Regions from separate parts of the Rossellomorea sp. GAMAL-10_SWC genome, predicted to be linked through region 3. Evidence: a T-box and tRNA genes for the amino acid it is inferred to sense, from the RefSeq annotation. Region 3 holds a T-box; the other regions hold tRNA genes.
The links. The T-box of region 3 lies ahead of tyrS (tyrosine--tRNA ligase). A T-box ahead of a tRNA ligase gene usually reads a tRNA of that ligase, here a tRNA-Tyr.
Positions count from the first base shown of each region.

Region 1 (10,371 bases), 1.7 Mb from region 3:
ATAAAAGTGACTAATTGTTCTGATGTCATTTTCCATTCAGATAAACGCCATAATCCATGAATAATTTGTGAAAACTCAAGATTTTCAGCTAGTTGAATTCTTTTCATCTACACTACCTCATCCTTCTTTTTAATCATTATCATCATTATAGGATAAACATTATTAATTGCAAAAGAAAACGGCTATCTAATAGATAGCCGCTTAAACAATTTATCGGTTAAGTAATGAGCCTACATAGCGTAATAATTCATTTGCTGATGTTGAGTTATATCCATATTCATCAACTAATCTGCTGACAACGTCATTGATTTTCTTTAATTGACGCTCGTCAGGAGTTTTTGTGGACGTCGTAATCTTCACAACATCCTTCAAATCCGAAAAAAGTTTCTTTTGGATTGCTTCTTTTAATCTTTCATGTGAATTGTAATCAAAACGTTTACCTTTCCTTGCATATGCAGAGATTCTAATTAGTATTTCTTCACGGAATGCTTTCTTTGCATTCTCAGAGATACCAATTTGTTCTTCAATCGAACGCATCAACTTCTCATCTGGATTCATCTCTTCACCTGTTAAAGGATCACGAAGCTTATTCTTATTGCAATATGCTTCTACATTATCAAGATAATTATCCATTAGTGTTTTTGCAGACTCTTCATATGAATATACAAAAGCTTTTTGAACTTCTTGTTTTGCAATATCATCATATTCTTTTCTTGCGATAGAGATAAAATTCATATAACGCTCACGATCTTCATTAGAAATAGATGGATGTTGATCTAAACCATCTTTTAATGAGCGTAATACATCCAAAGCATTAATTGAAGGAATCTCTTTTCGAATAATAGTAGATGAAATACGGTTAATGACATATCGTGGATCGATACCATGCATACCCTCATCTAAATATTCTTTCTTCAGCTCTTCTAAATCAACAGTGTTATAGCCTTCTACCATTTCACCATCATATAGACGCATCTTCTTAACTAAATCAATATCTCCTCGTTTTGGTTCTTTTAAACGAGTAAGAATTGTAAACATTGCTGCTACACGTAAAGTATGTGGAGCAATATGAACATTTGAAACATCACTTTCAGAGATCATTTTTTGATAAATTCTCTCTTCCTCACTAACTCTTAAATTATACGGAATTGGCATTACGATTATTCGAGAATGAAGTGCTTCATTCTTCTTATTATTAATAAAAGATCTGTACTCTGTTTCATTCGTATGAGCAATGATTAATTCATCCGCAGAAATCAATGCAAAACGCCCTGCCTTAAAGTTTCCTTCCTGTGTCAGGGATAATAAGTGCCATAAAAACTTTTCATCACATTTTAACATCTCTTGGAATTCCATCATTCCACGGTTTGCTTTATTTAACTCACCATCAAACCGGTAGGCACGTGGATCTGACTCTGATCCAAATTGAGCAATTGTTGAAAAATCAATACTTCCTGTTAAATCTGCAATATCTTGAGATTTTGGATCAGACGGGCTAAAAGTACCAATACCAACTCGACGATCCTCTGATAAGAATACTCTTTCTACCATAACATCTTCTATTCTTCCACCAAACTCTTGTTCAAGTCTCATTAAGTTTAAAGGTGAAAGATTTCCTTCAATTCGAACTCCATATTCATTGAAAAAATCATCTCTTAAATGGTTAGGAATTAAATGCAATGGATCTTCATGCATTGGGCAACCTTTAATAGCGTAGATTGCTCCTTGATCAGACCTTGAATAATTTTCTAAGCCTCTTTTTAACATCGTTACCAGTGTAGATTTACCACCACTTACAGGACCCATTAATAATAAAATACGTTTTTTTACATCTAATCTCTTGGCAGCAGGATGGAAATATTCTTCCACGAGTCTCTCTAGCGCTTCTTCTAATCCATATAGGTTGTTATTAAAGAAACTGTAGGTTTTTTTACCATTCACTTCTTCAATACCTGCGTCTTTAATCATATTATAAATTCTAGAATGTGCAGTTTGTGCAACCAAGGGCTCCTCTTTTAGCATTTCAAGATACTCAGCAAAAGTGCCTTCCCATTTCAATCTTTGTTCCATGTCCCGGTGCTGCTCAAGTTTCTTTAAAATATCCATGGACAAGTACCTCCTTCTTCTCATCTGTAAGAGAGATTATTAAAGGATATGCAAGGATGTCCGTACTCATGCTATATCTTTGAGTAGGAAAATATATTTTATCGAAATTCAATTCTCATAATTTTACTTTCATATTTCTATGTTTTTTTTGTATAATAAGGTTTAGGGTGTTGGGAATTTTTCAATTGGGAGGATACATACTGATGAGACTAGTATTAATTTTATTAGTTACAGCATCATTCTTAGCAGCAATTTTCACAGGCGGCTATAATGACAAACCTGGACTGAAAAACAGATAATATTTTTTTAAGGATGCTTCTAGACGCGGATCTTAATTTTTATTTAGACCGTTCTAATGGAAGCATCTTTTTTATTTGCTTACTCTTTGATAAAATCTTAAATTAATAAAAAAAATCACCATTAATATGGTGACTTTTTTATTTAGAATAATCCTTTACCTTTAACAGCTCACGGAAATCTTGCTGACGTAAAGCTTCGTAAATTAAAATTGCAGCTGTATTTGATAAATTTAGAGATCTAATATGATCTGTCATTGGTATACGTAAACAAGTTTCTATGTTTTTTTCAATCAACTCTTTCGGAAGCCCTGTTGTTTCTCTACCAAATACAAAGAAAATCTCTTCATCTAAATTTGTATAATCAAAGTTTGAATATGTTTTTTCCCCAAATTTAGTTATAAAGTAAAATTTCCCGTCTTTATATTTATCAAATAAATCGTCTAAAGAATCATGATAATGTATATCTACATGCTCCCAATAATCAAGACCAGCTCTTTTTAACATTTTATCATCAGTTGAAAAACCTAACGGACGAATTAAATGCAAACTTGTATCTGTTCCTGCACAAGTACGTGCAATATTTCCTGTATTTGCTGGAATTTGTGGTTGATATAATACAACGTGTATTCCCATCTTTTTCACCTCTATATTGTTTCAATGCTTTATATTATACCAAATTCGTAATTAATAAGGTATTATTCCACTGGAGGGTTAGAAAAGTCATCAACGAAGTGAAAAAACTTATACTTAATATTCTCCGTAAAAGCAGAAGAATCATAGTATGACCAATATCTTTTACGGCTATTGACAGTATGTGCATTCACTAACGGTTCACCATTTTCATCCTTAGCAACAACGATCGTACAATGATTCCATACTCCATCACCTTCGAAATCATATACGATAATATCCCCCAATGTAAGATCTTTTGGAGAAGGCACCTCTTCTGCTTTAATTCCAGTTTTAGGCGAAGGTAAAAATCTTCTTAATGCGTGAGCAACTCTCCAGCTATAACTACTATTAGAATGATTTCTATACCACCACCCTGTCCCGGGTTTTGGCATTCCAACCATTCGAATGCCTCCAGCCCTTAAACATTGAGATATAAAATTAGTACAATCATTTGCATACAATGGATATTCTTTATTATGGCCATCCCACCAGGTTTCAGCATATTTAACAGCATTAAATCGGTTATATCTGTTATTTCGATCCAATGATTCATTTTCACCTAAATCGTCTTCTTCAAGTTCAAAATGTTCAACTTGATTATCAATTGGGAATGGTATGTCATATAAGATTTCATTATTTTCAATAGCGATCTGTCTTTCATGTTGATCCTCTTCAAAATATAAATCATTTTGCTTTAAAAAATATCGCGTATGGAATGTATAATTTATATACGTTACGTCCTGATCAGTCCAAATATTGTTTACATCAAGATTTCCATATACTTTCACTAATGAAATATTACGCTTATTATATAATTCAACTTTACGTCTGATTGCCTGATATTCTTTTTTTTGAATAGGATGACTTCGATGTCCTTCACCAAAATAAAGATGTAATCGTTCTTTTAAATAACACTCTAAAAGTTCACGATTAAACAAGATAATCCCCCTTTTTCAACATATATTCTTATTCTATACGATGTTGAAAAATAAGAGATTATACCACTCAATATTGCTTACTTTGATAGAACAGCATTAATTTCATTTAATACAATCTCGTCTTGCTCTTTTTGCAAACAACTTTCAATAAATGGTGTACTGTTCTTTCCCTCAATCTCAAAAATAGCCCAAATAGCTGTACCTCTAATTACTGGTCTTGCATCTTTTTTCGCTAATTCCTTTAAATCATCTAATGCCGATTCATCTTTAAAATGTGCTAAAGCAATGATAGCATTACGCTGAATAGGATTCTTTCCTCTCCATGATCCAGACATTTGGCCAAACTGACTTTTAAACTCTCTGTTACTTACCTTTAATACAGAGCGTAATAAAGGTTTTACAGTTTCTGGATCAGGTTCCATCTCAATATGATGAGTAAAATTAATTCCTTTATTTTTAGGACAAACTGTCTGACATGTATCGCACCCATATATACGATTTCCCAACTCTTTTCGAAACTCAACAGGAATCATCTCTTTTGATTGTGTTAAAAAAGCAATACAATTTTTAGCATTTAATTGCCCTGGAGAAACAATTGCACTTGTCGGACAAACATCAAGGCATTTTGTACACTCTCCACACTGTTCCTCAATAGGCGAATCTGGTTCAAAAGGTAATGAGGTAATCATTTCCCCTAAATACACATAAGAACCGAATTCTGGCGTAATAATTGAACAATTTTTAGCACTCCAACCTATACCTGCTCGCTCAGCTACAGCTCGATCTACAAGCTCACCGGTATCGACCATCGACTGAACCTTTGCATTTGGATAATGTAATAAAATAAATGACTCAAGCTGAAGTAATTTCTTTTTTACAACTACATGGTAATCTTCCCCCCATGAAGCCCTACAAAAAATCCCCCTTGTAGATCCTTTTTTACTTTTAGGAGGATTTTTCAATTTAGATGGATAAGCTAGCGCAATTGCAAGAATTGAATTAGCTTCTGTCATAATTTTTCTGGCATCTACTCTTCGTTCAATATCCTTTGTCTCAAAGCCCGATTGATAATTTAATTCCTGCTGCCTATATAGACGATTTTTTAATGTTAAAAATGGATCTACAGTCGTAAATCCAATCTTATCTATTCCAATTTCTTTACTATATGAAATCAATTCTTTTTGAAATTCTTTTATATTCACAAGAATCACCTAACTGCCTGTTAATTTACAAATTATATTTTCTATTCTAGTCAGAAAATTATTTCTTTATCTAATTATGTCACAAAAGCCTCTAATAATAGACTTTTTAATATAAAAAAACGCAATGTATCGTTCTTCGAATGAATCAATACACTGCGTTGTTATCAAGTTATAAGTGCTTTACTACTAATACAAATGCAATCTGTATTTAGTAGGTTTTTAATGAACTTGTAATTAAATTTATCATAAATATGTCATAAATTCAAGAATAAAATCAATTTTTGTCGAAAGAGTTCTAACATGATTATAGCACTTAAAAAATAGCGGATGACGTGAATAAGAAAAAGATCAATATTCATCAGAACTTTAATTAATTAACTAATTATAGAGGATATTAAAAGATTTGTAGAAATTTGAATGAAGGTATAATGAATTTTCCCATAGAATTCTTCTTTATAGGTTAAATTTAGGAGGAGAATAACTATGACAGATCCTTTGGTAAATGAAGAAAAAAATCCTTTGGTTGAAAGTTTCGAAGGTGTCTGTAGTTTGATTGAAGAAACAAACGACAGAATTGATTTTACACAGGATACACTTAAAGAACTTGATCGATACAATAATGAGAAATTAAAAAATGCAAAACAATTTACTATTAAAGTAGCTGCTGCAAGCCTTCTAATAGCAACAACAGGCTTAGTAGTTACTTTAGCAAATAAAAGAAAACCAAAACAATTTGATTGGCTTGCTGCTAAGCAAAAACGTAAGTATGTAAAGATGTAATGATATGCACTGCTAAATGAATAGTAGTCACATAAAGAAAGGCAGCGACTATAACTATGTTCGCTGCCTTTCTTTGTGCTGATCCCAAAATGAATACGATTATATTATATCAGATGAAGACTCTAATCTTTTTTCCTAACACTTACTTTCTAAACAAAAAAAGGATTCTGCATCTCTGCAAAATCCTCTTCCCTTCATTCAATATAGCGGTGACAGGACTTGAACCTGCACATCCGTGAAGATACCTGATTTTGAGTCAGGCGTGTCTGCCATTCCACCACACCGCCAAAAAGTTATAAAATAATTATAATATATGAAAGACAAATTGTCCATTCAAATCTGTAATTAAAAACCTCTTACAAAAGTAAGAGGTTTAATGATACCGAGGGCCGGACTCGAACCGGCACGGGGTCAACCCCCGCAGGATTTTAAGTCCTGTGTGTCTGCCATTCCACCACCCCGGCAGAAGTAAATTAAAAGGCGGTAACCGGATTTGAACCGATGATAAAGGTTTTGCAGACCTCTGCCTTACCACTTGGCTATACCGCCATACTTGGAGCGGAAGACGGGGTTCGAACCCGCGACCCCAACCTTGGCAAGGTTGTATTCTACCACTGAACTACTTCCGCATAAATGGCTGGGCTACCTGGATTCGAACCAGGGCATGACGGAATCAAAATCCGTTGCCTTACCGCTTGGCTATAGCCCATTAATTAAGAACTTTATATACTATATTCAATTTACTATAAATTATATTACTCACTTGAAAAATCGTTACAATAATTTAAATGGGGCGACCGATGGGAATCGAACCCACGAGTGTCGGAACCACAATCCGATGCGTTAACCACTTCGCCACGACCGCCATTATTGTATTATTTGGCAGGGGCAGTAGGAATCGAACCCACACCAAAGGTTTTGGAGACCTCTATTCTACCGTTAAACTATGCCCCTATAAATGGTGGAGGGGGACGGATTCGAACCGCCGAACCCACAGGGAGCGGATTTACAGTCCGCCGCGTTTAGCCACTTCGCTACCCCTCCGATTAAAGAGTGCCGACTAGAGGACTTGAACCCCCAACCTACTGATTACAAGTCAGTTGCTCTACCAATTGAGCTAAGTCGGCTTAATAATAATTACTTGTTATCTATTTTAAGATGGTGGCTCGGGACGGAATCGAACCGCCGACACGAGGATTTTCAGTCCTCTGCTCTACCGACTGAGCTACCGAGCCATCTTAAATGGCGGTCCCGACCGGGATCGAACCGGCGATCTCCTGCGTGACAGGCAGGCATGTTAACCGCTACACCACGGGACCATTTGGTTGCGGGGACAGGATTTGAACCTGCGACCTTCGGGTTATGAGCCCGACGAGCTACCAGACTGCTCCACCCCGCGATAATGTGGATTCTATTTTTTATAGATCCATAAACTGTATTTCGTTAAGACCATCCCAATCTCAGGATGTTATTGCAAGTAGCAGCTCGATTGGTATGCTGAAGTAATTTCTTCGAAGCATATTCGTTCGTGCTCCACCCCGCGATAATAAGAATTTAATTAGATGGTGGAGGATGACGGGCTCGAACCGCCGACCCCCTGCTTGTAAGGCAGGTGCTCTCCCAGCTGAGCTAATCCTCCGTAATAAAATGGTGACCCGTACGGGACTCGAACCCGTGTTACCGCCGTGAAAGGGCGGTGTCTTAACCGCTTGACCAACGGGCCAGTATAATAGTCCTGAAAACATGTGGCGGAGAGCAAGGGATTTGAACCCTTGAGACAGGGTTACCCGCCTACACGATTTCCAATCGTGCTCCTTCGGCCACTCGGACAGCTCTCCAAAATGGCTCCGCAGGTAGGGTTCGAACCTACGACCACTCGGTTAACAGCCGAGTGCTCTACCACTGAGCTACTGCGGAATAATCATAAACCAAGCGACGTTCTACTCTCACAGGGGGAAACCCCCAACTACCATCGACGCTGAAGAGCTTAACTGCCGTGTTCGGTATGGGAACGGGTGTGACCTCTTCGCTATCATCACTTGATTCAATTCCTTAAGGACAATAACTATTATATCATATCTCATTCGAAAGTCAATGACTTTTTCAAAGTTTTTTATAATAATTTTTGTACCCTCAAAACTAGATAATGTCATCATCAAACTTGTTAGTTAAGTCCTCGACCGATTAGTATCAGTCAGCTCCACGTGTCACCACGCTTCCACCTCTGACCTATCAACCTGATCGTCTCTCAGGGGTCTTACTAGCTTAACGCTATGGGAAATCTCATCTTGAGGGGGGCTTCATGCTTAGATGCTTTCAGCACTTATCCCTTCCACACATAGCTACCCAGCCATGCTCTTGGCAGAACAACTGGTACACCAGCGGTGTGTCCATCCCGGTCCTCTCGTACTAAGGACAGCTCCTCTCAAATTTCCTGCGCCCACGACGGATAGGGACCGAACTGTCTCACGACGTTCTGAACCCAGCTCGCGTACCGCTTTAATGGGCGAACAGCCCAACCCTTGGGACCGACTACAGCCCCAGGATGCGATGAGCCGACATCGAGGTGCCAAACCTCCCCGTCGATGTGGACTCTTGGGGGAGATAAGCCTGTTATCCCCGGGGTAGCTTTTATCCGTTGAGCGATGGCCCTTCCATGCGGAACCACCGGATCACTAAGCCCGACTTTCGTCCCTGCTCGACTTGTAGGTCTCGCAGTCAAGCTCCCTTATGCCTTTACACTCTTCGAATGATTTCCAACCATTCTGAGGGAACCTTTGGGCGCCTCCGTTACTCTTTAGGAGGCGACCGCCCCAGTCAAACTGCCCACCTGACACTGTCTCCGAGCCGGATCACGGCTCTAGGTTAGAATTTCAATACAGCCAGGGTAGTATCCCACCGACGCCTCCACCGAAGCTAGCGCTCCGGCTTCTCAGGCTCCTACCTATCCTGTACAAGCTGTACCAAAATTCAATATCAAGCTGCAGTAAAGCTCCACGGGGTCTTTCCGTCCTGTCGCGGGTAACCTGCATCTTCACAGGTACTATAATTTCACCGAGTCTATGGTTGAGACAGTGCCCAAATCGTTACGCCTTTCGTGCGGGTCGGAACTTACCCGACAAGGAATTTCGCTACCTTAGGACCGTTATAGTTACGGCCGCCGTTTACTGGGGCTTCAATTCAGAGCTTCTCCCGTAAGGGATAACCCCTCCTCTTAACCTTCCAGCACCGGGCAGGCGTCAGCCCCTATACTTCGCCTTGCGGCTTCGCAGAGACCTGTGTTTTTGCTAAACAGTCGCTTGGGCCTTTTCACTGCGGCTCTCCCGGGCATACACCCAAAAGAGCACCCCTTCTCCCGAAGTTACGGGGTCATTTTGCCGAGTTCCTTAACCATAGTTCTCTCGCTCACCTTAGGATTCTCTCCTCGCCTACCTGTGTCGGTTTGCGGTACAGGCACCTATTTCCTCGCTAGAAGCTTTTCTTGGCAGCGTAGAATCAGGAACTTCGGTACTATATTTCCCTCGCCATCACAACTCAGCCTTATGATGTGCGGATTTGCCTACACATCAGCCTAATTGCTTGGACGCGCATATCCAGCAGCGCGCTTACCCTATCTTTCTGCGTCCCTCCATTGCTCAAACGGAAATGAGGTGGTACAGGAATATCAACCTGTTGTCCATCGCCTACGCCTGTCGGCCTCGGCTTAGGTCCTGACTAACCCTGGGAGGACGAGCCTTCCCCAGGAAACCTTAGGCATACGGTGGACGGGATTCTCACCCGTCTTTCGCTACTCATACCGGCATTCTCACTTCTAAGCGCTCCACCAGTCCTTACGATCTAGCTTCAACGCCCTTAGAACGCTCCCCTACCACTGATACCATACGGTATCAATCCGCAGCTTCGGTGATACGTTTAGCCCCGTTACATTTTCGGCGCAGAGTCACTCGACCAGTGAGCTATTACGCACTCTTTAAATGGTGGCTGCTTCTAAGCCAACATCCTGGTTGTCTAAGCAACTCCACATCCTTTTCCACTTAACGTATACTTTGGGACCTTAGCTGGCGGTCTGGGCTGTTTCCCTCTTGACCACGGATCTTATCACTCGTAGTCTGACTCCTATGGATAAGTCATTGGCATTCGGAGTTTGACTGAATTCGGTAACCCGTTGGGGGCCCCTAGTCCAATCAGTGCTCTACCTCCAAGACTCTAACACATAAGGCTAGCCCTAAAGCTATTTCGGGGAGAACCAGCTATCTCCGAGTTCGATTGGAATTTCTCCGCTACCCACACCTCATCCCCGCACTTTTCAACGTGCGTGGGTTCGGACCTCCATTCAGTGTTACCTGAACTTCATCCTGGACATGGGTAGATCAC
Region 1 covers NZ_CP144911.1:2,512-12,882, reverse strand. Annotated here, with positions in the region: gene V5E38_RS00125 (aldo/keto reductase) at 1-107, opposite strand, end outside; gene V5E38_RS00120 (PrkA family serine protein kinase) at 211-2,106, opposite strand; gene trmL (tRNA (cytidine(34)-2'-O)-methyltransferase) at 2,544-3,038, opposite strand; gene V5E38_RS00110 (amidase domain-containing protein) at 3,101-4,015, opposite strand; gene queG (epoxyqueuosine reductase) at 4,093-5,217, opposite strand; gene V5E38_RS00100 (hypothetical protein) at 5,701-5,997, shown strand; tRNA gene V5E38_RS00095 (tRNA-Leu) at 6,202-6,284, opposite strand; tRNA gene V5E38_RS00090 (tRNA-Leu) at 6,378-6,461, opposite strand; tRNA gene V5E38_RS00085 (tRNA-Cys) at 6,476-6,546, opposite strand; tRNA gene V5E38_RS00080 (tRNA-Gly) at 6,552-6,626, opposite strand; tRNA gene V5E38_RS00075 (tRNA-Gln) at 6,632-6,706, opposite strand; tRNA gene V5E38_RS00070 (tRNA-His) at 6,787-6,862, opposite strand; tRNA gene V5E38_RS00065 (tRNA-Trp) at 6,878-6,951, opposite strand; tRNA gene V5E38_RS00060 (tRNA-Tyr) at 6,957-7,041, opposite strand; tRNA gene V5E38_RS00055 (tRNA-Thr) at 7,052-7,124, opposite strand; tRNA gene V5E38_RS00050 (tRNA-Phe) at 7,157-7,232, opposite strand; tRNA gene V5E38_RS00045 (tRNA-Asp) at 7,241-7,316, opposite strand; tRNA gene V5E38_RS00040 (tRNA-Met) at 7,320-7,396, opposite strand; tRNA gene V5E38_RS00035 (tRNA-Val) at 7,561-7,636, opposite strand; tRNA gene V5E38_RS00030 (tRNA-Glu) at 7,646-7,720, opposite strand; tRNA gene V5E38_RS00025 (tRNA-Ser) at 7,744-7,835, opposite strand; tRNA gene V5E38_RS00020 (tRNA-Asn) at 7,840-7,914, opposite strand; rRNA gene rrf (5S ribosomal RNA) at 7,925-8,040, opposite strand; rRNA gene V5E38_RS00010 (23S ribosomal RNA) at 8,162-10,371, opposite strand, start outside.
Region 1: it has a tRNA-Tyr gene. The T-box ahead of tyrS (tyrosine--tRNA ligase) is inferred to sense a tRNA for this amino acid. The anticodon was not compared.

Region 2 (10,371 bases), 830 kb from region 3:
GACAGACCCAGGGAACTGAAACATCTAAGTACCTGGAGGAATAGAAAGCAATAGCGATTTCCTGAGTAGCGGCGAGCGAAACGGAAGATAGCCCAAACCAAGAGGCTTGCCTCTTGGGGTTGTAGGACACTCTATACGGAGTTACAAAGGAACGGGGTAAATGAAGCGACCTGGAAAGGTCCGTCAAAGAAGGTAAAAACCCTGTAGTTGAAACCTCGTTCCCTCTTGAGTGGATCCTGAGTACGGCGGAACACGTGAAATTCCGTCGGAATCTGGGAGGACCATCTCCCAAGGCTAAATACTACCTAGTGACCGATAGTGAACCAGTACCGTGAGGGAAAGGTGAAAAGCACCCCGGAAGGGGAGTGAAAGAGAACCTGAAACCGTGTGCTTACAAATAGTCAGAGCTCGTTAACGAGTGATGGCGTGCCTTTTGTAGAATGAACCGGCGAGTTACGATCCCGTGCAAGGTTAAGTTGAAGAGACGGAGCCGCAGCGAAAGCGAGTCTGAATAGGGCGATATAGTACGTGGTCGTAGACCCGAAACCGAGTGATCTACCCATGTCCAGGATGAAGTTCAGGTAACACTGAATGGAGGTCCGAACCCACGCACGTTGAAAAGTGCGGGGATGAGGTGTGGGTAGCGGAGAAATTCCAATCGAACTCGGAGATAGCTGGTTCTCCCCGAAATAGCTTTAGGGCTAGCCTTATGTGTTAGAGTCTTGGAGGTAGAGCACTGATTGGACTAGGGGCCCCCAACGGGTTACCGAATTCAGTCAAACTCCGAATGCCAATGACTTATCCATAGGAGTCAGACTACGAGTGATAAGATCCGTGGTCAAGAGGGAAACAGCCCAGACCGCCAGCTAAGGTCCCAAAGTATACGTTAAGTGGAAAAGGATGTGGAGTTGCTTAGACAACCAGGATGTTGGCTTAGAAGCAGCCACCATTTAAAGAGTGCGTAATAGCTCACTGGTCGAGTGACTCTGCGCCGAAAATGTAACGGGGCTAAACGTATCACCGAAGCTGCGGATTGATACCGTATGGTATCAGTGGTAGGGGAGCGTTCTAAGGGCGTTGAAGCTAGATCGTAAGGACTGGTGGAGCGCTTAGAAGTGAGAATGCCGGTATGAGTAGCGAAAGACGGGTGAGAATCCCGTCCACCGTATGCCTAAGGTTTCCTGGGGAAGGCTCGTCCTCCCAGGGTTAGTCAGGACCTAAGCCGAGGCCGACAGGCGTAGGCGATGGACAACAGGTTGATATTCCTGTACCACCTCATTTCCGTTTGAGCAATGGAGGGACGCAGAAAGATAGGGTAAGCGCGCTGCTGGATATGCGCGTCCAAGCAATTAGGCTGATGTGTAGGCAAATCCGCACATCATAAGGCTGAGTTGTGATGGCGAGGGAAATATAGTACCGAAGTTCCTGATTCTACGCTGCCAAGAAAAGCTTCTAGCGAGGAAATAGGTGCCTGTACCGCAAACCGACACAGGTAGGCGAGGAGAGAATCCTAAGGTGAGCGAGAGAACTATGGTTAAGGAACTCGGCAAAATGACCCCGTAACTTCGGGAGAAGGGGTGCTCTTTTGGGTGTATGCCCGGGAGAGCCGCAGTGAAAAGGCCCAAGCGACTGTTTAGCAAAAACACAGGTCTCTGCGAAGCCGCAAGGCGAAGTATAGGGGCTGACGCCTGCCCGGTGCTGGAAGGTTAAGAGGAGGGGTTATCCCTTACGGGAGAAGCTCTGAATTGAAGCCCCAGTAAACGGCGGCCGTAACTATAACGGTCCTAAGGTAGCGAAATTCCTTGTCGGGTAAGTTCCGACCCGCACGAAAGGCGTAACGATTTGGGCACTGTCTCAACCATAGACTCGGTGAAATTATAGTACCTGTGAAGATGCAGGTTACCCGCGACAGGACGGAAAGACCCCGTGGAGCTTTACTGCAGCTTGATATTGAATTTTGGTACAGCTTGTACAGGATAGGTAGGAGCCTGAGAAGCCGGAGCGCTAGCTTCGGTGGAGGCGTCGGTGGGATACTACCCTGGCTGTATTGAAATTCTAACCTAGAGCCGTGATCCGGCTCGGAGACAGTGTCAGGTGGGCAGTTTGACTGGGGCGGTCGCCTCCTAAAGAGTAACGGAGGCGCCCAAAGGTTCCCTCAGAATGGTTGGAAATCATTCGAAGAGTGTAAAGGCATAAGGGAGCTTGACTGCGAGACCTACAAGTCGAGCAGGGACGAAAGTCGGGCTTAGTGATCCGGTGGTTCCGCATGGAAGGGCCATCGCTCAACGGATAAAAGCTACCCCGGGGATAACAGGCTTATCTCCCCCAAGAGTCCACATCGACGGGGAGGTTTGGCACCTCGATGTCGGCTCATCGCATCCTGGGGCTGTAGTCGGTCCCAAGGGTTGGGCTGTTCGCCCATTAAAGCGGTACGCGAGCTGGGTTCAGAACGTCGTGAGACAGTTCGGTCCCTATCCGTCGTGGGCGCAGGAAATTTGAGAGGAGCTGTCCTTAGTACGAGAGGACCGGGATGGACACACCGCTGGTGTACCAGTTGTTCTGCCAAGAGCATGGCTGGGTAGCTATGTGTGGAAGGGATAAGTGCTGAAAGCATCTAAGCATGAAGCCCCCCTCAAGATGAGATTTCCCATAGCGTTAAGCTAGTAAGACCCCTGAGAGACGATCAGGTTGATAGGTCAGAGGTGGAAGCGTGGTGACACGTGGAGCTGACTGATACTAATCGGTCGAGGACTTAACTAACAAGTTTGATAATGACATTATCTAGTTTTGAGGGTATAAGTTTTATAAAAAAATTCATAAAAGTTATTGACTTTTAAATGAAATTTGATATAATAATTAATGTCCTAAATAAAATGAATCAAGTGATGATAGCGAAGAGGTCACACCCGTTCCCATACCGAACACGGCAGTTAAGCTCTTCAGCGTCGATGGTAGTTGGGGGTTTCCCCCTGTGAGAGTAGAACGTCGCTTGGTTTTAAGTTTATTCCGCAGTAGCTCAGTGGTAGAGCACTCGGCTGTTAACCGAGTGGTCGTAGGTTCGAACCCTACCTGCGGAGCCATTTTTAACTTAATGCTTCCATAGCTCAGCAGGCAGAGTACTTCCATGGTAAGGAAGAGGTCACCGGTTCGAGCCCGGTTGGAAGCTTAGGAAAAGTTGTACTGGCCCGTTGGTCAAGCGGTTAAGACACCGCCCTTTCACGGCGGTAACACGGGTTCGAGTCCCGTACGGGTCACCATTTATATTACGGAGGATTAGCTCAGCTGGGAGAGCACCTGCCTTACAAGCAGGGGGTCGGCGGTTCGAGCCCGTCATCCTCCACCATCTAATTTAATAAATACCGGAGGGGTAGCGAAGTGGCTAAACGCGGCGGACTGTAAATCCGCTCCCTGTGGGTTCGGCGGTTCGAATCCGTCCCCCTCCACCATTTATTGTTGGGCTATAGCCAAGCGGTAAGGCAACGGATTTTGATTCCGTCATGCCCTGGTTCGAATCCAGGTAGCCCAGCCATTTTTTTATTTTATCGTAATTTTATTACGAGCCATTAGCTCAGTAGGTAGAGCATCTGACTTTTAATCAGAGGGTCGAAGGTTCGAATCCTTCATGGCTCACTCTTTTTTTTTATGTGCGGAAGTAGTTCAGTGGTAGAATACAACCTTGCCAAGGTTGGGGTCGCGGGTTCGAGCCCCGTCTTCCGCTCCATTCGCATATACATAAATAGTGGGGCCTTAGCTCAGCTGGGAGAGCGCCTGCCTTGCACGCAGGAGGTCAGCGGTTCGATCCCGCTAGGCTCCACCAATATACATAAAGTTAAACCTTAGTCATTTGACTAAGGTTTTTTGTTGTATATAATCATATGATATAGTAATTCAAAAGCTAAAAATGCATATGTATACAAAAAAATGTCGAGTTGACCCATTTGTTTCAAAAGATTTAAACTATTAATATAATTAATAACTTTAACAGCCAAAAAATTATATTTTTTCAAAATCAAGTAAGCGTTTTCTTTTATGAATTCATAGATGGGGGAAATAAAAATGTTAAAAGATATTTCAATTATTGGAGTACCACTAGATTTAGGACAAACTAGACGTGGAGTAGATATGGGACCAAGTGCAATTAGATATGCACAATTACACGAACGTATTGAAAGAATGTCTTATCAAGTAGAAGACTTAGGCGATATTTTAGTAGAACGTACACCTGTTAAAGAAGATAATTCAGAACATAATTTAAAGAACTTAAAATCTGTAAAAGAAACATGTGAAAAGCTTGCTGCTGAAGTAGATGAAGTTATTAAAAGAAATAGAATGCCACTAGTACTTGGCGGTGATCATAGTATTGCAATCGGTACATTAGCAGGTGTATCAAAACATTATAATAATCTAGGATTAATTTGGTTTGATGCACATGGAGATTTAAATACTGCTGAAACATCTCCTTCTGGTAATATTCATGGTATGTCATTAGCTGTTTCTTTAGGTCATGGCCACGATTTATTAACGAAAATAGGTGGTTACTTCCCTAAAGTAAAACCAGAGAACGTGATCATTATTGGCGCACGTGATCTTGATGAAGGTGAAAGAGCAATTATTAAAGAATTAGGAATTAAAGTTTATACAATGCATGAAATTGATAAATTAGGAATGACAAAAGTAATGGAAGAAAGCATTGACCACTTAAAAGGGTGTGACGGTGTACACTTATCATTAGATCTTGATGGATTAGATCCAATTCACGTTCCTGGAGTGGGCACACCTGTTCCTGGAGGAATCACTTATAGAGAAGGTCACTTAGCAATGGAAATGTTATCTGATGCTGATATCATTACTTCTATTGAATTCGTAGAAGTTAATCCAATTTTAGACGAAAGAAATAGAACAGCAATCGTAGCCGTTGCATTAATAGGCTCATTATTAGGTGAGAAGTTACTATAATTATTAAATAAAATTCACTAAAGAGAGATTAAAGTTGCGTAGTCAATGTTCAAACAAATTATGGCTATTGATTACAATGCTTAGATCTTAATTGACCACCTACAAACTGATTTATAAACAAATGTTAGATTACACTAAGTAAAGGGTATTTGATTAGATATTTAATGCAGACTTTTTTTATGAATAAGTTGATTGGAACGAAAGGATGCTCGACTCCTATGGGATAGGTCTCGCCCCATGGAAAGCGAGCATCCTGTAGTGGAAATCAACATCACTCTACTCCTTTTACGAAAATTTTCTATATAATTGACTAGGTTGTTTTTCAACTACAAGAAGCTAGCATTCGCTAGCTTTTTTGTTTTTATAAAAACCGTTTGGGACTGTCCTTCAAGAAAGAAATAATTGTTGGTTATTCTTCTACGAATTTAGATAACAACATATATAATTCTGTAATTTTGTTTAATATAACTAAAATAGTCGTTAAAGTATTGTTAATATAATTAATAACTCACAAATTTTGTGTATTGCAAAAATATGGTATAATACTCAAGATACAGTTTTATTCTATAGAATTTGGAGGGTAAAAGATGCCTTCTTTACATATAAATTTTTTACAGTATTTACAGAATGGATTAGATATCCTAATAGTCTGGTTTGTTATATATAGATTAATTATCATTATTCAAGGGACGAAGGCAGTCCAACTCTTAAAAGGTGTAACAATCATTATTGTCGTAAAAGTATTAAGCAGCCTATTTGGCTTGCATACTTTACAATTTTTAATGGATCAAGCATTAACATGGGGATTCTTGGCGGTTATTATTATCTTTCAACCAGAATTAAGGAGAGCACTAGAACAGCTTGGACGTGGCCGTTTCTTCTCTAGAACGACAGGTAGTGGGATTAATGACCGAAATGATATTGTTGAGAACATTGCAAAAGCCACTGAATACATGGCTAAACGAAGAATAGGTGCACTTATTTCATTTGAGAGACAAACAGGTATGGGTGACTACATAGAGTCTGGTATTCGTATGAATGCTAATTTATCATCAGAATTATTAATTAATATCTTTATACCAAATACACCACTACATGACGGAGCGGTAATTATACAAGGTGAAAAGATAACAGCAGCAGCCTGCTATTTACCTTTGTCTGAGAGTGCATTTATTTCAAAGGAATTAGGAACGAGACATCGAGCAGCAGTCGGTATCAGTGAAGTTACTGACAGTATTACGATAGTAGTTTCTGAGGAAACAGGTGCAGTTTCAGTAGCAAGGAATGGAAACCTATATAGAGAATTATCAAAAGACGAGCTTATAAACTTATTAAATACTGAACTAAAATCACCAGAAGAGTCCACTACATCTAAATGGAATTGGAAGGTGAAACGTAATGGATAATTTTATGGATAATCGTTGGATATTAAGAGGAATCGCTTTACTAGTAACATTATTACTTTTCATGTCTGTCAATCTAGTTCCACAATCAAGTACATCGGGATTAGGAGACATACCGTTTGTTAATAATAAAGAATTAGTGCGAGACGTACCAGTGACACCTATTTACGATCAACGTAATCTAATTGTAACTGGAATTCCAAAGAATGTTTCAGTGCAATTAGATGGACCAAATAGTATTGTAAAAACTGCTGAAATGAAGAAGGATTTTGAAGTATATTTGGATCTAACTTCTTATGCTTTAGGTACATATGAAGTTCCTTTAAAAATTAGAAATATTTCAGATAAAATAAAGGCAACTATTAAACCAAGAACAGTTAGAGTGACAATTAATGAAAAAATTGAAAAAGCAGTTTCAGTTAAAGTTGTCTATCTAAATGAAAAAAGGATTAAACATGGCTATAAGACAGAAAATGCAATTGTTAAACCTGGTTTAGTGACAATAGTAGGATCAAGAGATGAAGTTTCACAAGTGGCATATGCAACTGTTGGTGTGGATGTTACTGATGCGAATCAGACATTTAGTCAGGTGTTACCTGTTAGATTATACAATAAAAAAGGTGTTCAACTTCCGTTCACTACAAGTCCAAGAAAAGTTGAAGTAACTGTCCCTATTGTTTCTGAAAGTGCTAGCTTCCCGATTAAGTTAGTGCAAACAGGAACACTTAAGGATGGTTTAAAACTAAGTAGTCTTGCTAGTAAAGTTGATGCAATAAGAATTTATGCGTCTAAAGATTGGTTGGACAAGTTTAACGGTCCTATAGAAGTGCCAGTTGACATATCTTCATTTAATCAAAGTGGTACATATGAAGTTAATGTACCTACGCCAAATGGAGCATTTAGAGTTGACTCTAGCACGATTAATGTAGACGTTAATTTTGATCAAGAAACGGAAAAGAAATTTAGTAATATCCCTATTAATTTAGTGGGTGAAAATAATCAATTTGAATATAAGTTTACTAAGCCTCCATTAGGAAAAGTAGTAGTTACTGCTAAGGGATTTAAGGATGACTTGGATGCGATTAATCCAAGCGATTTAAATATTACAGCAAAAGTTAATGGACTAGATCCAGGAACTAGAGATGTAGCGCTTACTATTACCGGCCCTAAAGGAGTTATATATAGTTTAGAGTTTGATACAATAACGATTGAAATTACTGATAAAAAATCTGCTCAAACTGATGAAAATGAGAATTCAGGCGATGTAGGACAGTCATCGAATTAGAAGGAGAGTTAAAATGGGTAAATATTTTGGTACTGATGGTGTACGAGGAGTTGCAAATAAAGAGTTAACTCCTGAATTAGCATATAAAATTGGACGCTGTGGCGGTTATGTATTAACTAAAAACAATGTCAAACCTAAAATAATTGTTGGGCGTGACACACGTGTATCAGGACATATGCTTGAAGGAGCACTAGTTGCAGGTTTATTATCAATTGGTGCTGAAGTTATGAGATTAGGTGTTATTTCTACTCCAGGTGTTGCCTATTTAACAAAAGCACTTGGAGCACAAGCGGGTGTTATGATTTCAGCTTCACATAATCCTGTTGCAGATAATGGGATTAAGTTTTTTGGTCCAGACGGTTTTAAATTGTTGGATGAGCAAGAAGATGAAATTGAAGAGCTAATGGATGCAGAAGTTGATCATCTACCAAGACCAACTGGAAATGATTTATGTCAAGTTAGTGATTATTTTGAAGGTGGTCAAAAATATCTACAATTCCTTAAAAACACAATTGATGAAGATTTCTCTGGCCTATTAGTTGCTCTAGATTGTGCACACGGTGCTACTTCTTCATTAGCGCCATATTTATTCGCAGATTTAGAAGCAGATATTGTTACAATGGGAACGAATCCTAATGGATTTAATATAAACGATGGTGTAGGTTCTACACATCCTGAAGCTTTAGCAGTTCTTGTAAAGGAAAAAGGTGCTGACATCGGTTTATCATTCGATGGTGATGGAGATCGTCTAATTGCAATCGATGAAAATGGTGAAATCGTTGATGGTGACCAAATAATGTATATTTGTGCAAAATATTTAAATGAAAAAGGTCGTCTAAAACAAAACACAATTGTATCAACTGTTATGAGTAACTTAGGCTTCTACAAAGCAGTAGAAACGAATGGGATGAAAAGTGCAGTTACAGGTGTTGGAGATCGCTATGTAATGGAAGAGATGAGAAAGAATGGCTTCAATCTTGGCGGTGAGCAATCTGGTCACATCATCTTTTTAGATCATATTACGACTGGTGATGGTATGTTAAGTGCGATTCAGCTCGTAAGTATTGTTAAAGAAACAGGTAAAACTTTATCACAATTAGCTGGAGAAATGAAAAAGTATCCACAATTATTAATTAATGTTCGTGTTACAGATAAAAATGAAGCACTTAATAACGAACGCATTAAAGCAATCATTTCAGAGGTAGAAGAAGAAATGAACGGCAATGGTCGCATTTTAGTTCGTCCTTCTGGTACTGAGCCACTTATTCGTGTAATGGCTGAGGCTCCTTCTGAGGCAGAATGTAAACAATATGTTGAACGTATTGTTGCTGTTGTAAAAGAAGAAGTTGGAGAATAATATAAATTAAAAAATATGCATTGATGAGCACTTTTGTGTAAGTCTATGCATATTTTTGTTATATACAGCTATTCTATAACTTATTTCAACATATTTTTGTTGACCATTTTTAATACAGTATAGTATAGTTGTTTTATTGTTTTCCTAACAGGGAAGGAGTATAGAAATAATAAAGTATTAAAAAAGCGCCAGAACTACATTAGACGTGAATGTGTAGTTGACGAGGTGGAGTTTTATCGAAGTTTCGGCGGATGACTCCCGGTTGCTGTATCACAACCGAAATTATTTATGTAAAACACATGGGTGACTGTGTGCACAAACGTAAATAATCTGATACACCGTTTAAAACAAAAAAAATGAACTCGCTAATGAGCGGAATATGAAAGGTAGGTGGATATTGCTTGTAAGTCCTCTACCATTATTAAACATGACGAGGGAATAGAAAATTAAATAGTTAAACGGTTAGGAAAACAGCGTTCCATTCCTATACATTTTGTATGTCTTGTTTTAGGACTTACTAAGCAATAGTTAATTATGTGTGGAATCGTTGGATATATTGGAAATGATAATGCGAAAGAAATTTTATTAAAAGGTTTAGAGAAATTAGAGTATCGTGGTTACGATTCTGCTGGGATTTCACTTTTAACTGACAATGGTGTAGAAGTTTATAAAGAAAAAGGTAGAATTGCAGTATTACGTAAATCAATCCCTACAAAAACGGACGGAAACGTTGGAATTGGTCATACAAGATGGGCAACGCATGGTGCTCCAAGTAAACGTAATGCGCATCCTCACCAAAGCTCTACTGAACGTTTTACACTTGTTCATAATGGCGTTATCGAGAACGATGTACAATTAAAAAACGATTATTTAAATGATATTGAATTTACAAGTGATACAGATACTGAAGTAATTGTTCAGTTAGTTGAACTGCATATAAAAAAAGGTTTATCTGTGCTTGATGCTTTTAGAGAAACACTTAAGCTTCTGAAAGGTTCATATGCAATTGCATTATTAGATAAACAAAACGATGATGTAATTTATGTAGCAAAAAACAAAAGTCCATTACTAGTTGGTGTTGGTGAAGAGTTTAATGTTATTGCATCTGATGCGATGGCAATGTTACAAATTACTGATCAATTTATTGAATTAATGGATAAAGAGGTTATTTTACTTACTAAAGATCGTGTTCAATTAATGGACCTAAACGGAAATGTTAAAGAACGTTCTCCATATACTGCAGAAATTGATGCTAGCGATATCGAAAAAGGAACTTATCCTCATTTCATGTTAAAAGAAACAGATGAGCAACCTTTAGTAATCCGTAATATTATCCAAAAGTACCAAGATGAAAACGGCGAGCTTGTGAT
Region 2 covers NZ_CP144911.1:4,177,057-4,187,427, reverse strand. Annotated here, with positions in the region: rRNA gene V5E38_RS20275 (23S ribosomal RNA) at 1-2,760, shown strand, start outside; rRNA gene rrf (5S ribosomal RNA) at 2,879-2,994, shown strand; tRNA gene V5E38_RS20265 (tRNA-Asn) at 3,006-3,080, shown strand; tRNA gene V5E38_RS20260 (tRNA-Thr) at 3,094-3,166, shown strand; tRNA gene V5E38_RS20255 (tRNA-Glu) at 3,183-3,257, shown strand; tRNA gene V5E38_RS20250 (tRNA-Val) at 3,268-3,343, shown strand; tRNA gene V5E38_RS20245 (tRNA-Tyr) at 3,362-3,446, shown strand; tRNA gene V5E38_RS20240 (tRNA-Gln) at 3,455-3,529, shown strand; tRNA gene V5E38_RS20235 (tRNA-Lys) at 3,558-3,630, shown strand; tRNA gene V5E38_RS20230 (tRNA-Gly) at 3,647-3,721, shown strand; tRNA gene V5E38_RS20225 (tRNA-Ala) at 3,742-3,817, shown strand; gene rocF (arginase) at 4,057-4,956, shown strand; gene cdaA (diadenylate cyclase CdaA) at 5,544-6,362, shown strand; gene V5E38_RS20210 (CdaR family protein) at 6,355-7,644, shown strand; gene glmM (phosphoglucosamine mutase) at 7,658-9,001, shown strand; gene glmS (glutamine--fructose-6-phosphate transaminase (isomerizing)) at 9,536-10,371, shown strand, end outside.
Region 2: it has a tRNA-Tyr gene. The T-box ahead of tyrS (tyrosine--tRNA ligase) is inferred to sense a tRNA for this amino acid. The anticodon was not compared.

Region 3 (10,371 bases):
TCATCTAGCATTGAGAGAATTAACATATTTTTAGCAACTGAAAAACCGCGGAATTCAGGTATTACCTCAATTGCTCCAAGCTCGATTAAATTTTCTAGAGTTGTTTTTGACCATCTCTCAAGTGGGTCTGGATATAAATAAGTTACGTAACCTACTATTGTTTGATTAAGTCTAGCAATAATAATTCTAGCTTCAGGTAAACTAGCGATTTCAACAATTGCTTTATGTTGCTGTGCTGGTTGTCTAAAAGATGTTAAATTTTCATGAAAATGATATGTTTCAAGTAAGGCAGATTCGACCGGTCCCTCTATAATTAATTCACCATGCACAGTTTGGATTGTTTTTGAAAAATATTTTTTTGGGTGATCCAATATTTCTCACTCCCTTTAGAAAACACCTTTTAATAATCATACTAAAAAATGCAGGAAAGACATACAGGAAAAAAAACAGTATGTGTCTAATACATATAAATGGGTAATTTATTAAAAATACTGAAAATTAAATCTTATCATTGTATAATGATAGTAGAGAATATCAAGGAGGGATTTATATGAAGGTGGAAGCGCTTCCTGTAAAAAACGGACAATTTAATTTAAAAAACTATGATGAAACTTATAAAAATTTTAAGTGGGAAGATGTAGAAAAAGAGTTTTCTTGGTATACAACACAAAAGTATAATATGGCTTTTGAAGCGATCGATCGTCATGCAAATTCTGATCGAAAAGATAAAATTGCTTTGTATTACAAAGATGATAAGCGAAATGAAAAATATACGTTTGAAGAAATGAAAAATAATTCAAATAAGGCTTCAAATGTTTTAAAACAATTCGGTGACGTTGAAAAAGGTGATCGAGTATTTATTTTCATGCCTCGTCAACCAGAATTGTATTTTGCACTTTTAGGGGCTTTAAAATTAGGTGCTATTGTTGGACCTTTATTCGAGGCATTTATGGAAGGCGCTGTTAAGGATCGTTTAGAGGATAGTGAGGCAAAGGTGTTAGTCACAACACCAGAATTATTATCACGTGTTCCAGTTAATGATCTACCTGCGTTAAAAACAATCTTCCTTATCGGTGATGACGTTGAGGAAGGCGGTAAATTTGTAGATTTTAAAGCTCGTTTTAAAGAAGCGAAATCAGATTTTGAGCTTACATGGTTAAATCGTCATGATGGTTTAATTTTACATTATACTTCAGGGTCAACTGGAAAACCAAAAGGTGTACTTCACGTTCAACAAGCGATGATTCAACACTATCAAACTGGTAAATGGGTGACGGATCTTCAAAACGATGATGTATATTGGTGTACAGCAGATCCAGGTTGGGTAACTGGAACTTCATACGGTATTTTTGGACCTTGGTTAAATGGTGCTTCTAACGTGATATTAGGAGGGCGTTTCAGTCCAGATGCTTGGTATGAAACAATTCAAGAATTCGGCGTAACGGTTTGGTATAGTGCTCCGACAGCGTTCCGTATGCTTATGGGTTCAGGGGAAGACATTATTAAGAAGTATGATTTAAGTTCACTTCGACATATTTTAAGTGTTGGTGAGCCTTTAAATCCAGAGGTAGTCCGTTGGGGAGCAAAAGTATTTAATTTACGAATCCATGATAATTGGTGGATGACGGAAACTGGAGCTTCATTAATTTGTAACTATCCATGTATGCCAATTCGCCCAGGTTCAATGGGTAAACCATTCCCTGGAATCGAGGCAGCAATTGTTGATAATAACGGTAATGAAGTTGCTCCATATACGATGGGAAATCTAGCAATTAAAAAGGGTTGGCCATCGATGATGAACACAATTTGGAATAATGAACCAAAATTTCAATCATATTTCTTAAATGATGAGTGGTATGTTTCAGGTGATTCAGCTTATATGGATGAGGATGGATATTTCTGGTTCCAAGGTCGAGTAGACGATGTAATTATGACTTCTGGTGAGAGAGTAGGTCCATTTGAAGTAGAAAGTAAGCTTGTCGAGCATCCTGCGATTGCAGAAGCTGGTGTAATTGGTATACCAGATCCTGTAAGAGGTGAGATTATTAAAGCATTTGTTGCGTTAAGAGATGGTTATGTTGCTTCAGATGAATTGAAAGAAGAAATCCGTAACTTTGTAAAACTAGGACTAGCAGCTCATGCAGCACCTAGACAAATTGAATTCCGTGATAAATTACCAAAAACTCGAAGCGGAAAAATTATGCGAAGAGTATTAAAAGCATGGGAGTTAGACCTTCCAACTGGTGATTTATCAACGATGGAAGATTAATAACAAAAAAACCATTGGGAAAAAATCCAATGGTTTTTTTGTTGTTCTAAAATTTTCGATCGGAGCCACCACCGCCAGAGCTTCCTCCGCCACCGCCTCTTGGACCACCGCCACCTGATGAGTTTAATAGTGCAGGTAATAAATTTAAAATGAAATAAGTAAGTACACCATTAAAGAAAATCATATCAATGATGATGACCGCGATTACAATCGCAATGATGATGAATACTTTTAAAGTGGCCCATAAATTACTTGTTTTAGAATGACCAGTTTGTTCAGAGCCATTTAAAATAACATTATATAGAGATTTATATGTGTTTGTTAATGCAAGGGATTCTTCACCTTTTTTCAAATATGGAATAGCGTTCTGGTCCAAAATGTTACCAGATCTAATATCTGTTACAACTCCTTCTAAACCATATCCAACTTCGATCCTTATTTGTCTGTCTTTTTTAGCATATAACAAAAGAACACCATTATTTTTCTCTTTATTACCTAAACCATATTTACGAAATGCTGTATTAGCATATTCTTTAATATCGTTTCCTTCCAGACTTGGAATTGTTAATACCGCAAGTTGAGCGGAGGTAGTGTCTTCTAATTTTTTCCCTAATTGAATTAGAGTTTGTGTATCTTCTCTGTTAAGAACATTTGCATAATCTTGTACATAAATGTCTCCTACTTGAGAAGGGACTTTAATTTCAGCATTTGCTCCTGTAGCAAATGAAAAAAGAAATCCTATTAGGAAAATTGATGAGAGAAATTTTCTCATTTATTACCATCGCCACTAAAGTCAACCTCAGGTGTAGCTTTATCTTTTTCAGATACTTCAAAGTAATCCTTTTTCTCGAATCCAAAAGGTCCAGCTACTAGTACACCCGGGAATTTTTTGATTTTTTGGTTGTAAACCGTTACTGCATCATTATAATCTTTACGAGCAATGGCTAGTCGATTTTCAGTTCCTTCAAGGCTATCCATTAATGCTTGGAAGTTTTGATTTGATTTTAAATCTGGATAGTTTTCAACCACTACTAATAGACGGCTTAGCGCTCCAGACAATTCTGCATCAGCTTTACTTTTATCAGCAGTTGTTTGAGCACCAGCTAATTTTGCGCGTGCATCTGTTACTGAAGCAATCACATCTTTCTCTTGTGTAGCATATCCTTTTACTGTATTTACTAAGTTTGGTATTAAATCTGAACGACGTTTTAGTTGGTTATCAACTTGCGACATTTTATTTGTTACATTTTCTTCCTGAGTCACAAAGCTATTATAGCTTCCTACACCCATAAAGATTAGAACGACTACAATAATTAAAGCAATCCATATTCCTTTATTCTTCAAGAAAAAACACTCCATTTCCAAAATATGTATTTTTAAAGATGTTAGTATTAATATTTAACCATATTATTTGATATAAAGCATTTTTATTCAAATATTGAATGACAATTTAAATAAAATTAATAAAAATTTAATTATCTATTTGACTTAAACGATTTATTTGTGATATAAATGTTTCATAACATTTTAATAGTGAGCGTTGAAAGGCTTAGTAGTGTGAATGGTATTGGATCAGAGAGCTAATGGTTGGTGAGAATTAGCACAGACATTGACATGAATTACACCCTGGAGCATTCTTTTTCGAAATTTGTTTAAAGCAAATTAGGATTAGAACGGTTAACAGCCGTTAATTGTATGAGAGGTAGCTAGTTTTATTAGCTACAACTAGGGTGGTACCGCGATTATAATTATTCGTCCCTACTGTTTATCAGTAGGGACTTTTTGTTTTGTTTAAACGACGTATAGAGCATAGAAGGGGTGGGCTAAAAATGGAAAATATCTTACAAGATTTAGAATTTCGTGGATTAATTAATCAAATGACAGATGAAGAAGGTTTACAAAAATTATTAAGCGAAGAATCTGTTTCATTATATTGTGGTTTTGACCCAACTGGTGATAGCTTACACATTGGTCACTTATTACCAGTGTTAATGTTAAAGAGATTTCAAGTTGCAGGTCATAAACCGATTGGTTTAGTAGGTGGAGCAACTGGAATGATCGGTGATCCAAGTGGTAAGAAGGCAGAACGTACGCTAAATACTACTGAAACAGTAAAAATGTTCAGTGAACGAATTCGTACACAATTACTCCCATTTTTAAACTTCGAAGGTGAAAATGCTGCTAAAGTAGTTAATAACTTTGATTGGACAGGTGAATTAGATGTTATTACATTCTTACGTGACATCGGTAAAAACTTCGGATTAAACTACATGCTAGCTAAAGATTCAGTTGCATCTCGATTAGAAGCAGGTATTTCATTTACTGAATTTAGTTACATGATTTTACAATCATATGATTTCTTAAAATTATACCAAGACCATAACTGTAAATTACAAATTGGTGGTAGTGACCAATGGGGTAATATTACAGCGGGTATGGAATTAATACGTAAGACAGAAGAAGATTCAAAAGCTTTTGGTCTTACAGTACCTTTAGTAACAAAAGCTGATGGTTCTAAATTTGGTAAAACAGAAGGCGGAGCAGTTTGGTTAGACCCTGAAAAAACAACTCCATACGAATTCTACCAATTCTGGATTAATACAGATGACCGTGATGTAGTTAAATACTTGAAATACTTTACTTTCTTAACGAAAGAAGAAATTTTAGAGCTTGAGAAACAATTTAATGAAGCACCTGAACAACGTGTTGCTCAAAAAGCATTAGCTGCTGAAGTAACAAAACTAGTTCATGGTGAAGCAGCTCTTGATCAAGCGATTAAAATTACAGAAGCATTATTTAGTGGATCTGTAAAAGAATTAACTGCTGCTGAAATCAAACAAGGTTTTAAAGACGTACCTTCATTTAATTTAAGTGAAGCAGAAAAAGGATTAGTAGACTTACTAGTTGAAGCAAAAATTTCTCCATCAAAACGTCAAGCACGTGAAGATGTACAAAACGGTGCGGTTTATGTAAATGGAGATCGTATACAGGACGTTGCAACTGTCTTAACTAAACAAGATGCAATTGAAGAGCAATTTATTATTATCCGTCGTGGTAAGAAGAAATACCACTTGGTTACATTATAATTTTGAACAAACAGTGAACGAAAAAGCAGTAGTTTGATTGGTAGTAGTTCAGAGAGCGAGTGGTTGGTGAAAACTCGTCTACACAATCAAATGAATTACATTTCGGGAGTTTTCTTTTCGTAGTTAGTAGATCTAATGAAGGGAAGAACGTAAATCTACGTTACAGATTCGAGTGATAAGGAATTTTTCTTTTATAAGTATTGATTTCTTATAACTAGGGTGGTAACGCGATCGAGGTCGTCCCTATTTTTAATAGGGGGCCTCGATTTTTTATTGGCTTTTTTTGAAAGGGTGAAAATTATGGAGATAGTTGCAATGAGAGATTACCGAATATTGGCAAAACTTAACGAAGGTGTTCAAAACCTACATGCTGATTTATTTCCAGAGTTTTTTAAAGTTCATAATTCGGCTGAAATAACTGAGTTTTTCAAGAGTGTAGTTGATAAACCAAAGCATCATTTTTTCGTCGTTAAAGATGTCGAAGAATTAGTCGGTTATGCTTGGATTGAAATAAAAAATATACCTGAAGGACCGATAAAAAAGGCTTTTCGATTAGGGTATGTTCATCAGATAAGTATTAATGAAGAAAAAAGAAATAAGGGATACGGTTCATTCTTAATCCATAAAATTGCTTCTTTTGCTCGTGAGAATAATCTTTCAAGAATTGAGCTAGATTACTGGATCGACAATAAAAATGCAAGAAGCTTTTATGAGAAACTTGGGTTCGTAAAGTTTCGTGAACACGTATATATGGATGTATAAATAAGGGAGAGTATATAAAATGAAAAATATTGAATTAGGTGCGTTAATCGTACTGTTTGCAGTTATTATGTCTAGTTGTCTAGTTATATTAAAATCAGATCCACAAATTCCGCTTCTTTTATGTGTGGTTTGTTTAGCTGTATTTGGATTATTTAAAGGATTTAAATGGGAACAGATTGAAAATGGGATGAAAAAGGGTATTCAAAATGGGTTGTCTCCTACATTAATCTTAATGATGATCGGTCTATTAATCGGTTCTTGGATGCTAAGTGGTACGGTACCAACTTTATTATTTTACGGAATTTCTGTTCTTTCAGCTAAATGGTTTGCGATCAGTGCAATTTTTATTACAATCATTGTTGCTAGTTTTACAGGTAGTACATTTACTACTATTGCTACAGTCGGTGTAGCGTTAATGGGAATCGCTCATATTATGGGGATTCCACCAGCAATTGCAGCAGGTGCAATTATTAGTGGAGCGTGCTTTGGTGATAAAATGTCACCAATCTCAGATACAACGAATTTTGTTCCAAGCATTTTAGGAATAAAGGTTAATGAACATATTCGACATATGGCATATACAACAATTCCAGCATTAATTGTTACAGTTATTTTATTTTTAATCATCGGTATGGGTCATGGAAATACAGATATGGCGCAGGTTACAGAAATGAAAAAAGCAATTTCATCTAGCTTTGAAGTGAATCCGTTATTATTAATCCCATGTTTAATTGTATTTATTATGGCATTTAGAGGTTTTTCAACTTTACCAACAATGTCGGCGGGTATTGTTAGTTCATTAGTTTTAGCATTTTTCATTCAAAAGGATATTACACTTGCAAAAGTGTTTACAACATTACAAAATGGATTCCAAACGGATACAGGAAATGAAATGCTTAATTCGATTGTTAACCGTGGAGGATTACAATCGATGATGTGGTCCGTGTCATTAATTTTTATTGCACTTGCTTTAGGCGGATTATTACAAGAGCTACGTGTATTCGAGACATTAATAAAATCATTATCTAATTTGAAACGTAAAGGGAATATTGTTATTGCAAGTACATTATCTGCAATGAGTGTAAATCTTTTAACAGGTGAACAATACTTATCAATTCTACTTCCTGGGCAATTATTAAAGGATGTATTTATCAAAAAAAATATTCCACTTAAAAACTTATCACGTGCATTAGAAGATGGAGGAACTCTTTTTAATCCAATCGTTCCTTGGAGTGTAAGTGGAGCGTTTTTTGCTTCAACATTAGGAGTACCGGTTATTGATTACTTACCGTTTTCGTTCGTCCTATTTATTACACCACTATTCAGTATGTTAGCTGCTTTATTGGGTAAAGGATTAGAAGTTGAAAATAAAGGTGAAAGTTCAAGAAAAGTAGCATAAACAAATTATTTCTACGTAAACTAGTTTTTGTACGAACTGGTTAATGGAGGGAAAAAAATGAGTCATGCAGCAGGTGGTTCAAAGAAAAATCGTCCTAGTGATGCAAATCATGTAGATGCGAAAACGAAAGCACATCAAAAGAGACTTTCGAAGGATCAACATAATCCTATGGGCGATAAGTATCCTAGATAATTGAATAAATAATTTGAAACAATCCCTTATACGAAAGAAAGGACAAGCATTTCTTTTCGTATAGGGGATTTTTTATTTACGGTCTGAAATAATGTTAAAGAATTGTGGAATATTCCAAATTTTAGTGAAATCCACTTAATTATTAGATAAAATAAAAGTTAAAGTAATTTTATTTAAGGGGATAAAGCTAATGAGCGTTTTTAAAATAATTACATATATAATAATTATTGGGATACTAAGCTATGTATTCTGTATCGTTTTTATCGGTGTAAATAGCTTTTTGCAATATCAGCATAAAGTACCTAAAAACGCCGATTATGTTATTGTTTTAGGTGCTGGTTTGAAAAAAGATAAGCCTACTAGAGCTTTACGTTATCGAATTGAAACAGCAGCAAAATATGCTAAGGAAAATAAAAGTGCAAAAATTATTGTTTCAGGTGGAAAAGGTCATGATGAATTGATATCAGAAGCTGAATGTATGAGGGTTGAATTAATCAAATTAGGAATTGCAGAAGATCGAATCATTAAAGAAGATTTATCAACTAATACATACGAGAATATGAAATTCTCAAAAAAACTCATTCACAATGATCAAGCTCAAGGAGTCGTTGTTTCAAATGATTATCATTTATTTAGATCTTTAAAATTGGCTAAAAAACAAGGGTTAAATGTAGTCGGTCTTCCTGCAAAAACACCAAAAGTAATCATACCAACAGCATATTTAAGAGAATGTTTATCTATTTTAAAAGCTATTTACTATAAACAAATTTAATCATTTTAGGCAATCTATCATTTTTATAAAAACTATTATTTAATTTGTACCAATGTCCGTTTCATTTCTACTGATTGAAACATTTTATATTATATGGATTTGCTTGTCCAAATAATATGAAAGGAGTGACGTTGATGGCAAAATTTTTATCAACTGGCGTATTAAGAAGACATTCTAGTACTCAGTTTTTAACAGTTGAAGCAGTTAATGTTGACCCGGATGATGCTCGTTCTGTGAGTGTTTTAATGTTTGACTGGTCAAGTGGTTTACCAGTGATTCTTCCTATGGTTGACCCATCTACAGTAACAATTCCATCTAATCAATATAGAACATTTAGATCTTTCCAACTTCCACCAACTTTATATGCTTATGAGGTAAGAATTCTTCATCCGAAAGATCGTGATGTTGTAGTAAGTGTATTTGGACTTAGTGACATTGCATTTGATCCTCAAAATGGTAATAATGCAATGCAACATGACTTAGCGGTAGTGAAATTAAAATAATATAAAAGGTTATTTTAATACACCTCTCATTTCCGCCTAAGTAGCCCTTCGAGTAAAGTCGGGGGCTTTTTTTATTTAAGCTTATAGTTAAAAATGAAGAGGAATAAAAAACTCTCTATCAATTCTGGTAGGGAGTTTATGGGGTATGCATTTTAAGTTAATCTATGAATCATATAATATTTATGATTCCTTTTTTGGTTGTAAGTTTTCACCTAAACAAGAAAGTTAAGTATGTTTGAACTATTTAATCACTGAGTATGTAAAAGCAATTCCAACAGGTCTTTTATCTTTACCGGAGGATTCTTTTTTGTCAGTGCCAATCCACGAATCATTCCATACTTCAAAATTATATATCTTTAAGTAATCTTTTGCAGTGATACGATAAGTTTTACCGGCTGGGACACTTACTTCGTAGGTGTCAGAAATAGTATAGCTGCTTTTATAAGTAATTCCTAATTCCCCAGCTATGGCTTTAATAGGTAAACCTGCTGTACCAGAAACTTCTATCTGTCTTGACTCAGTTATAGACAGTGTTGCGGTACATTTACCTTTATAAGAACTCATACGAATAACTTCACCATTCCCATAAGTAGTATTTCCTTTTTTCACATATAACCCGTTACCCCATCTAGCTTTAATTGGAGTTGCAACTTCCTTGTTGAGATAACTGTCAATTTGGTCCTCTTTAATAACTACAGTGTATCCAAGAATATTTTCATCTTCTAATGGATAAATGACACCTGACTTCTTTAGGTCGTTTAAAACATCTTCGTTTGACACATCTATTTGTAAGTCCCCAACTTCATTAACCGCTATTTCAACTCCAGGTTCATCTTTTGAAACTACAACATCCTGACCTATTTCAAAAGTATTTTTCTTTGCTAATTCCTCATTAACTTCTTTTAGAGAATCTATATCTGTCAAAAGTTCAGTAGTAGGAGAATTCGATACTTGTTCCTCTACTGTAAAATTTTTAATTTCTTCAGCTACAACATTCTCGGTCTCTTTGGATAAAAATGGATAGGTAAATGTAAAAGCTAATACTAGAGAAAGAATAAGGACAAAAGCTTTCTTCATATCAATCCTCCGAATTTATAGTATGTAAATATATTCACAATGTAAGTGTATAATAAATATTGGGATTTGAATGTATCTAAAAAAAGTCTTTTTGTTTTAAAAATGGAACATTTCGAAATAGATAAATTTTCTTCGACGCTTTGTAAAGACAAAAGGCTATTATACTAAAATAAAAATTGAATTAATAAAACTACATTAAAAACAATTTAGCCGATGTTTCTAATGGTTTAGTGAGTACTAGTACAAACTTGAAATAAATAAAATCCCATATTAATATAATAGGGGGTTTTCACGTTGTTGAAAAACAACCA
Region 3 covers NZ_CP144911.1:3,348,210-3,358,580, reverse strand. Annotated here, with positions in the region: gene V5E38_RS16630 (GNAT family N-acetyltransferase) at 1-371, opposite strand, end outside; gene acsA (acetate--CoA ligase) at 551-2,269, shown strand; gene V5E38_RS16620 (TPM domain-containing protein) at 2,316-3,041, opposite strand; gene V5E38_RS16615 (LemA family protein) at 3,038-3,613, opposite strand; T-box leader at 3,801-4,032, shown strand; gene tyrS (tyrosine--tRNA ligase) at 4,099-5,355, shown strand; T-box leader at 5,360-5,603, shown strand; gene V5E38_RS16605 (GNAT family N-acetyltransferase) at 5,671-6,117, shown strand; gene nhaC (Na+/H+ antiporter NhaC) at 6,137-7,516, shown strand; gene V5E38_RS16595 (hypothetical protein) at 7,574-7,708, shown strand; gene V5E38_RS16590 (YdcF family protein) at 7,899-8,480, shown strand; gene V5E38_RS16585 (hypothetical protein) at 8,615-8,983, shown strand; gene V5E38_RS16580 (hypothetical protein) at 9,224-10,060, opposite strand.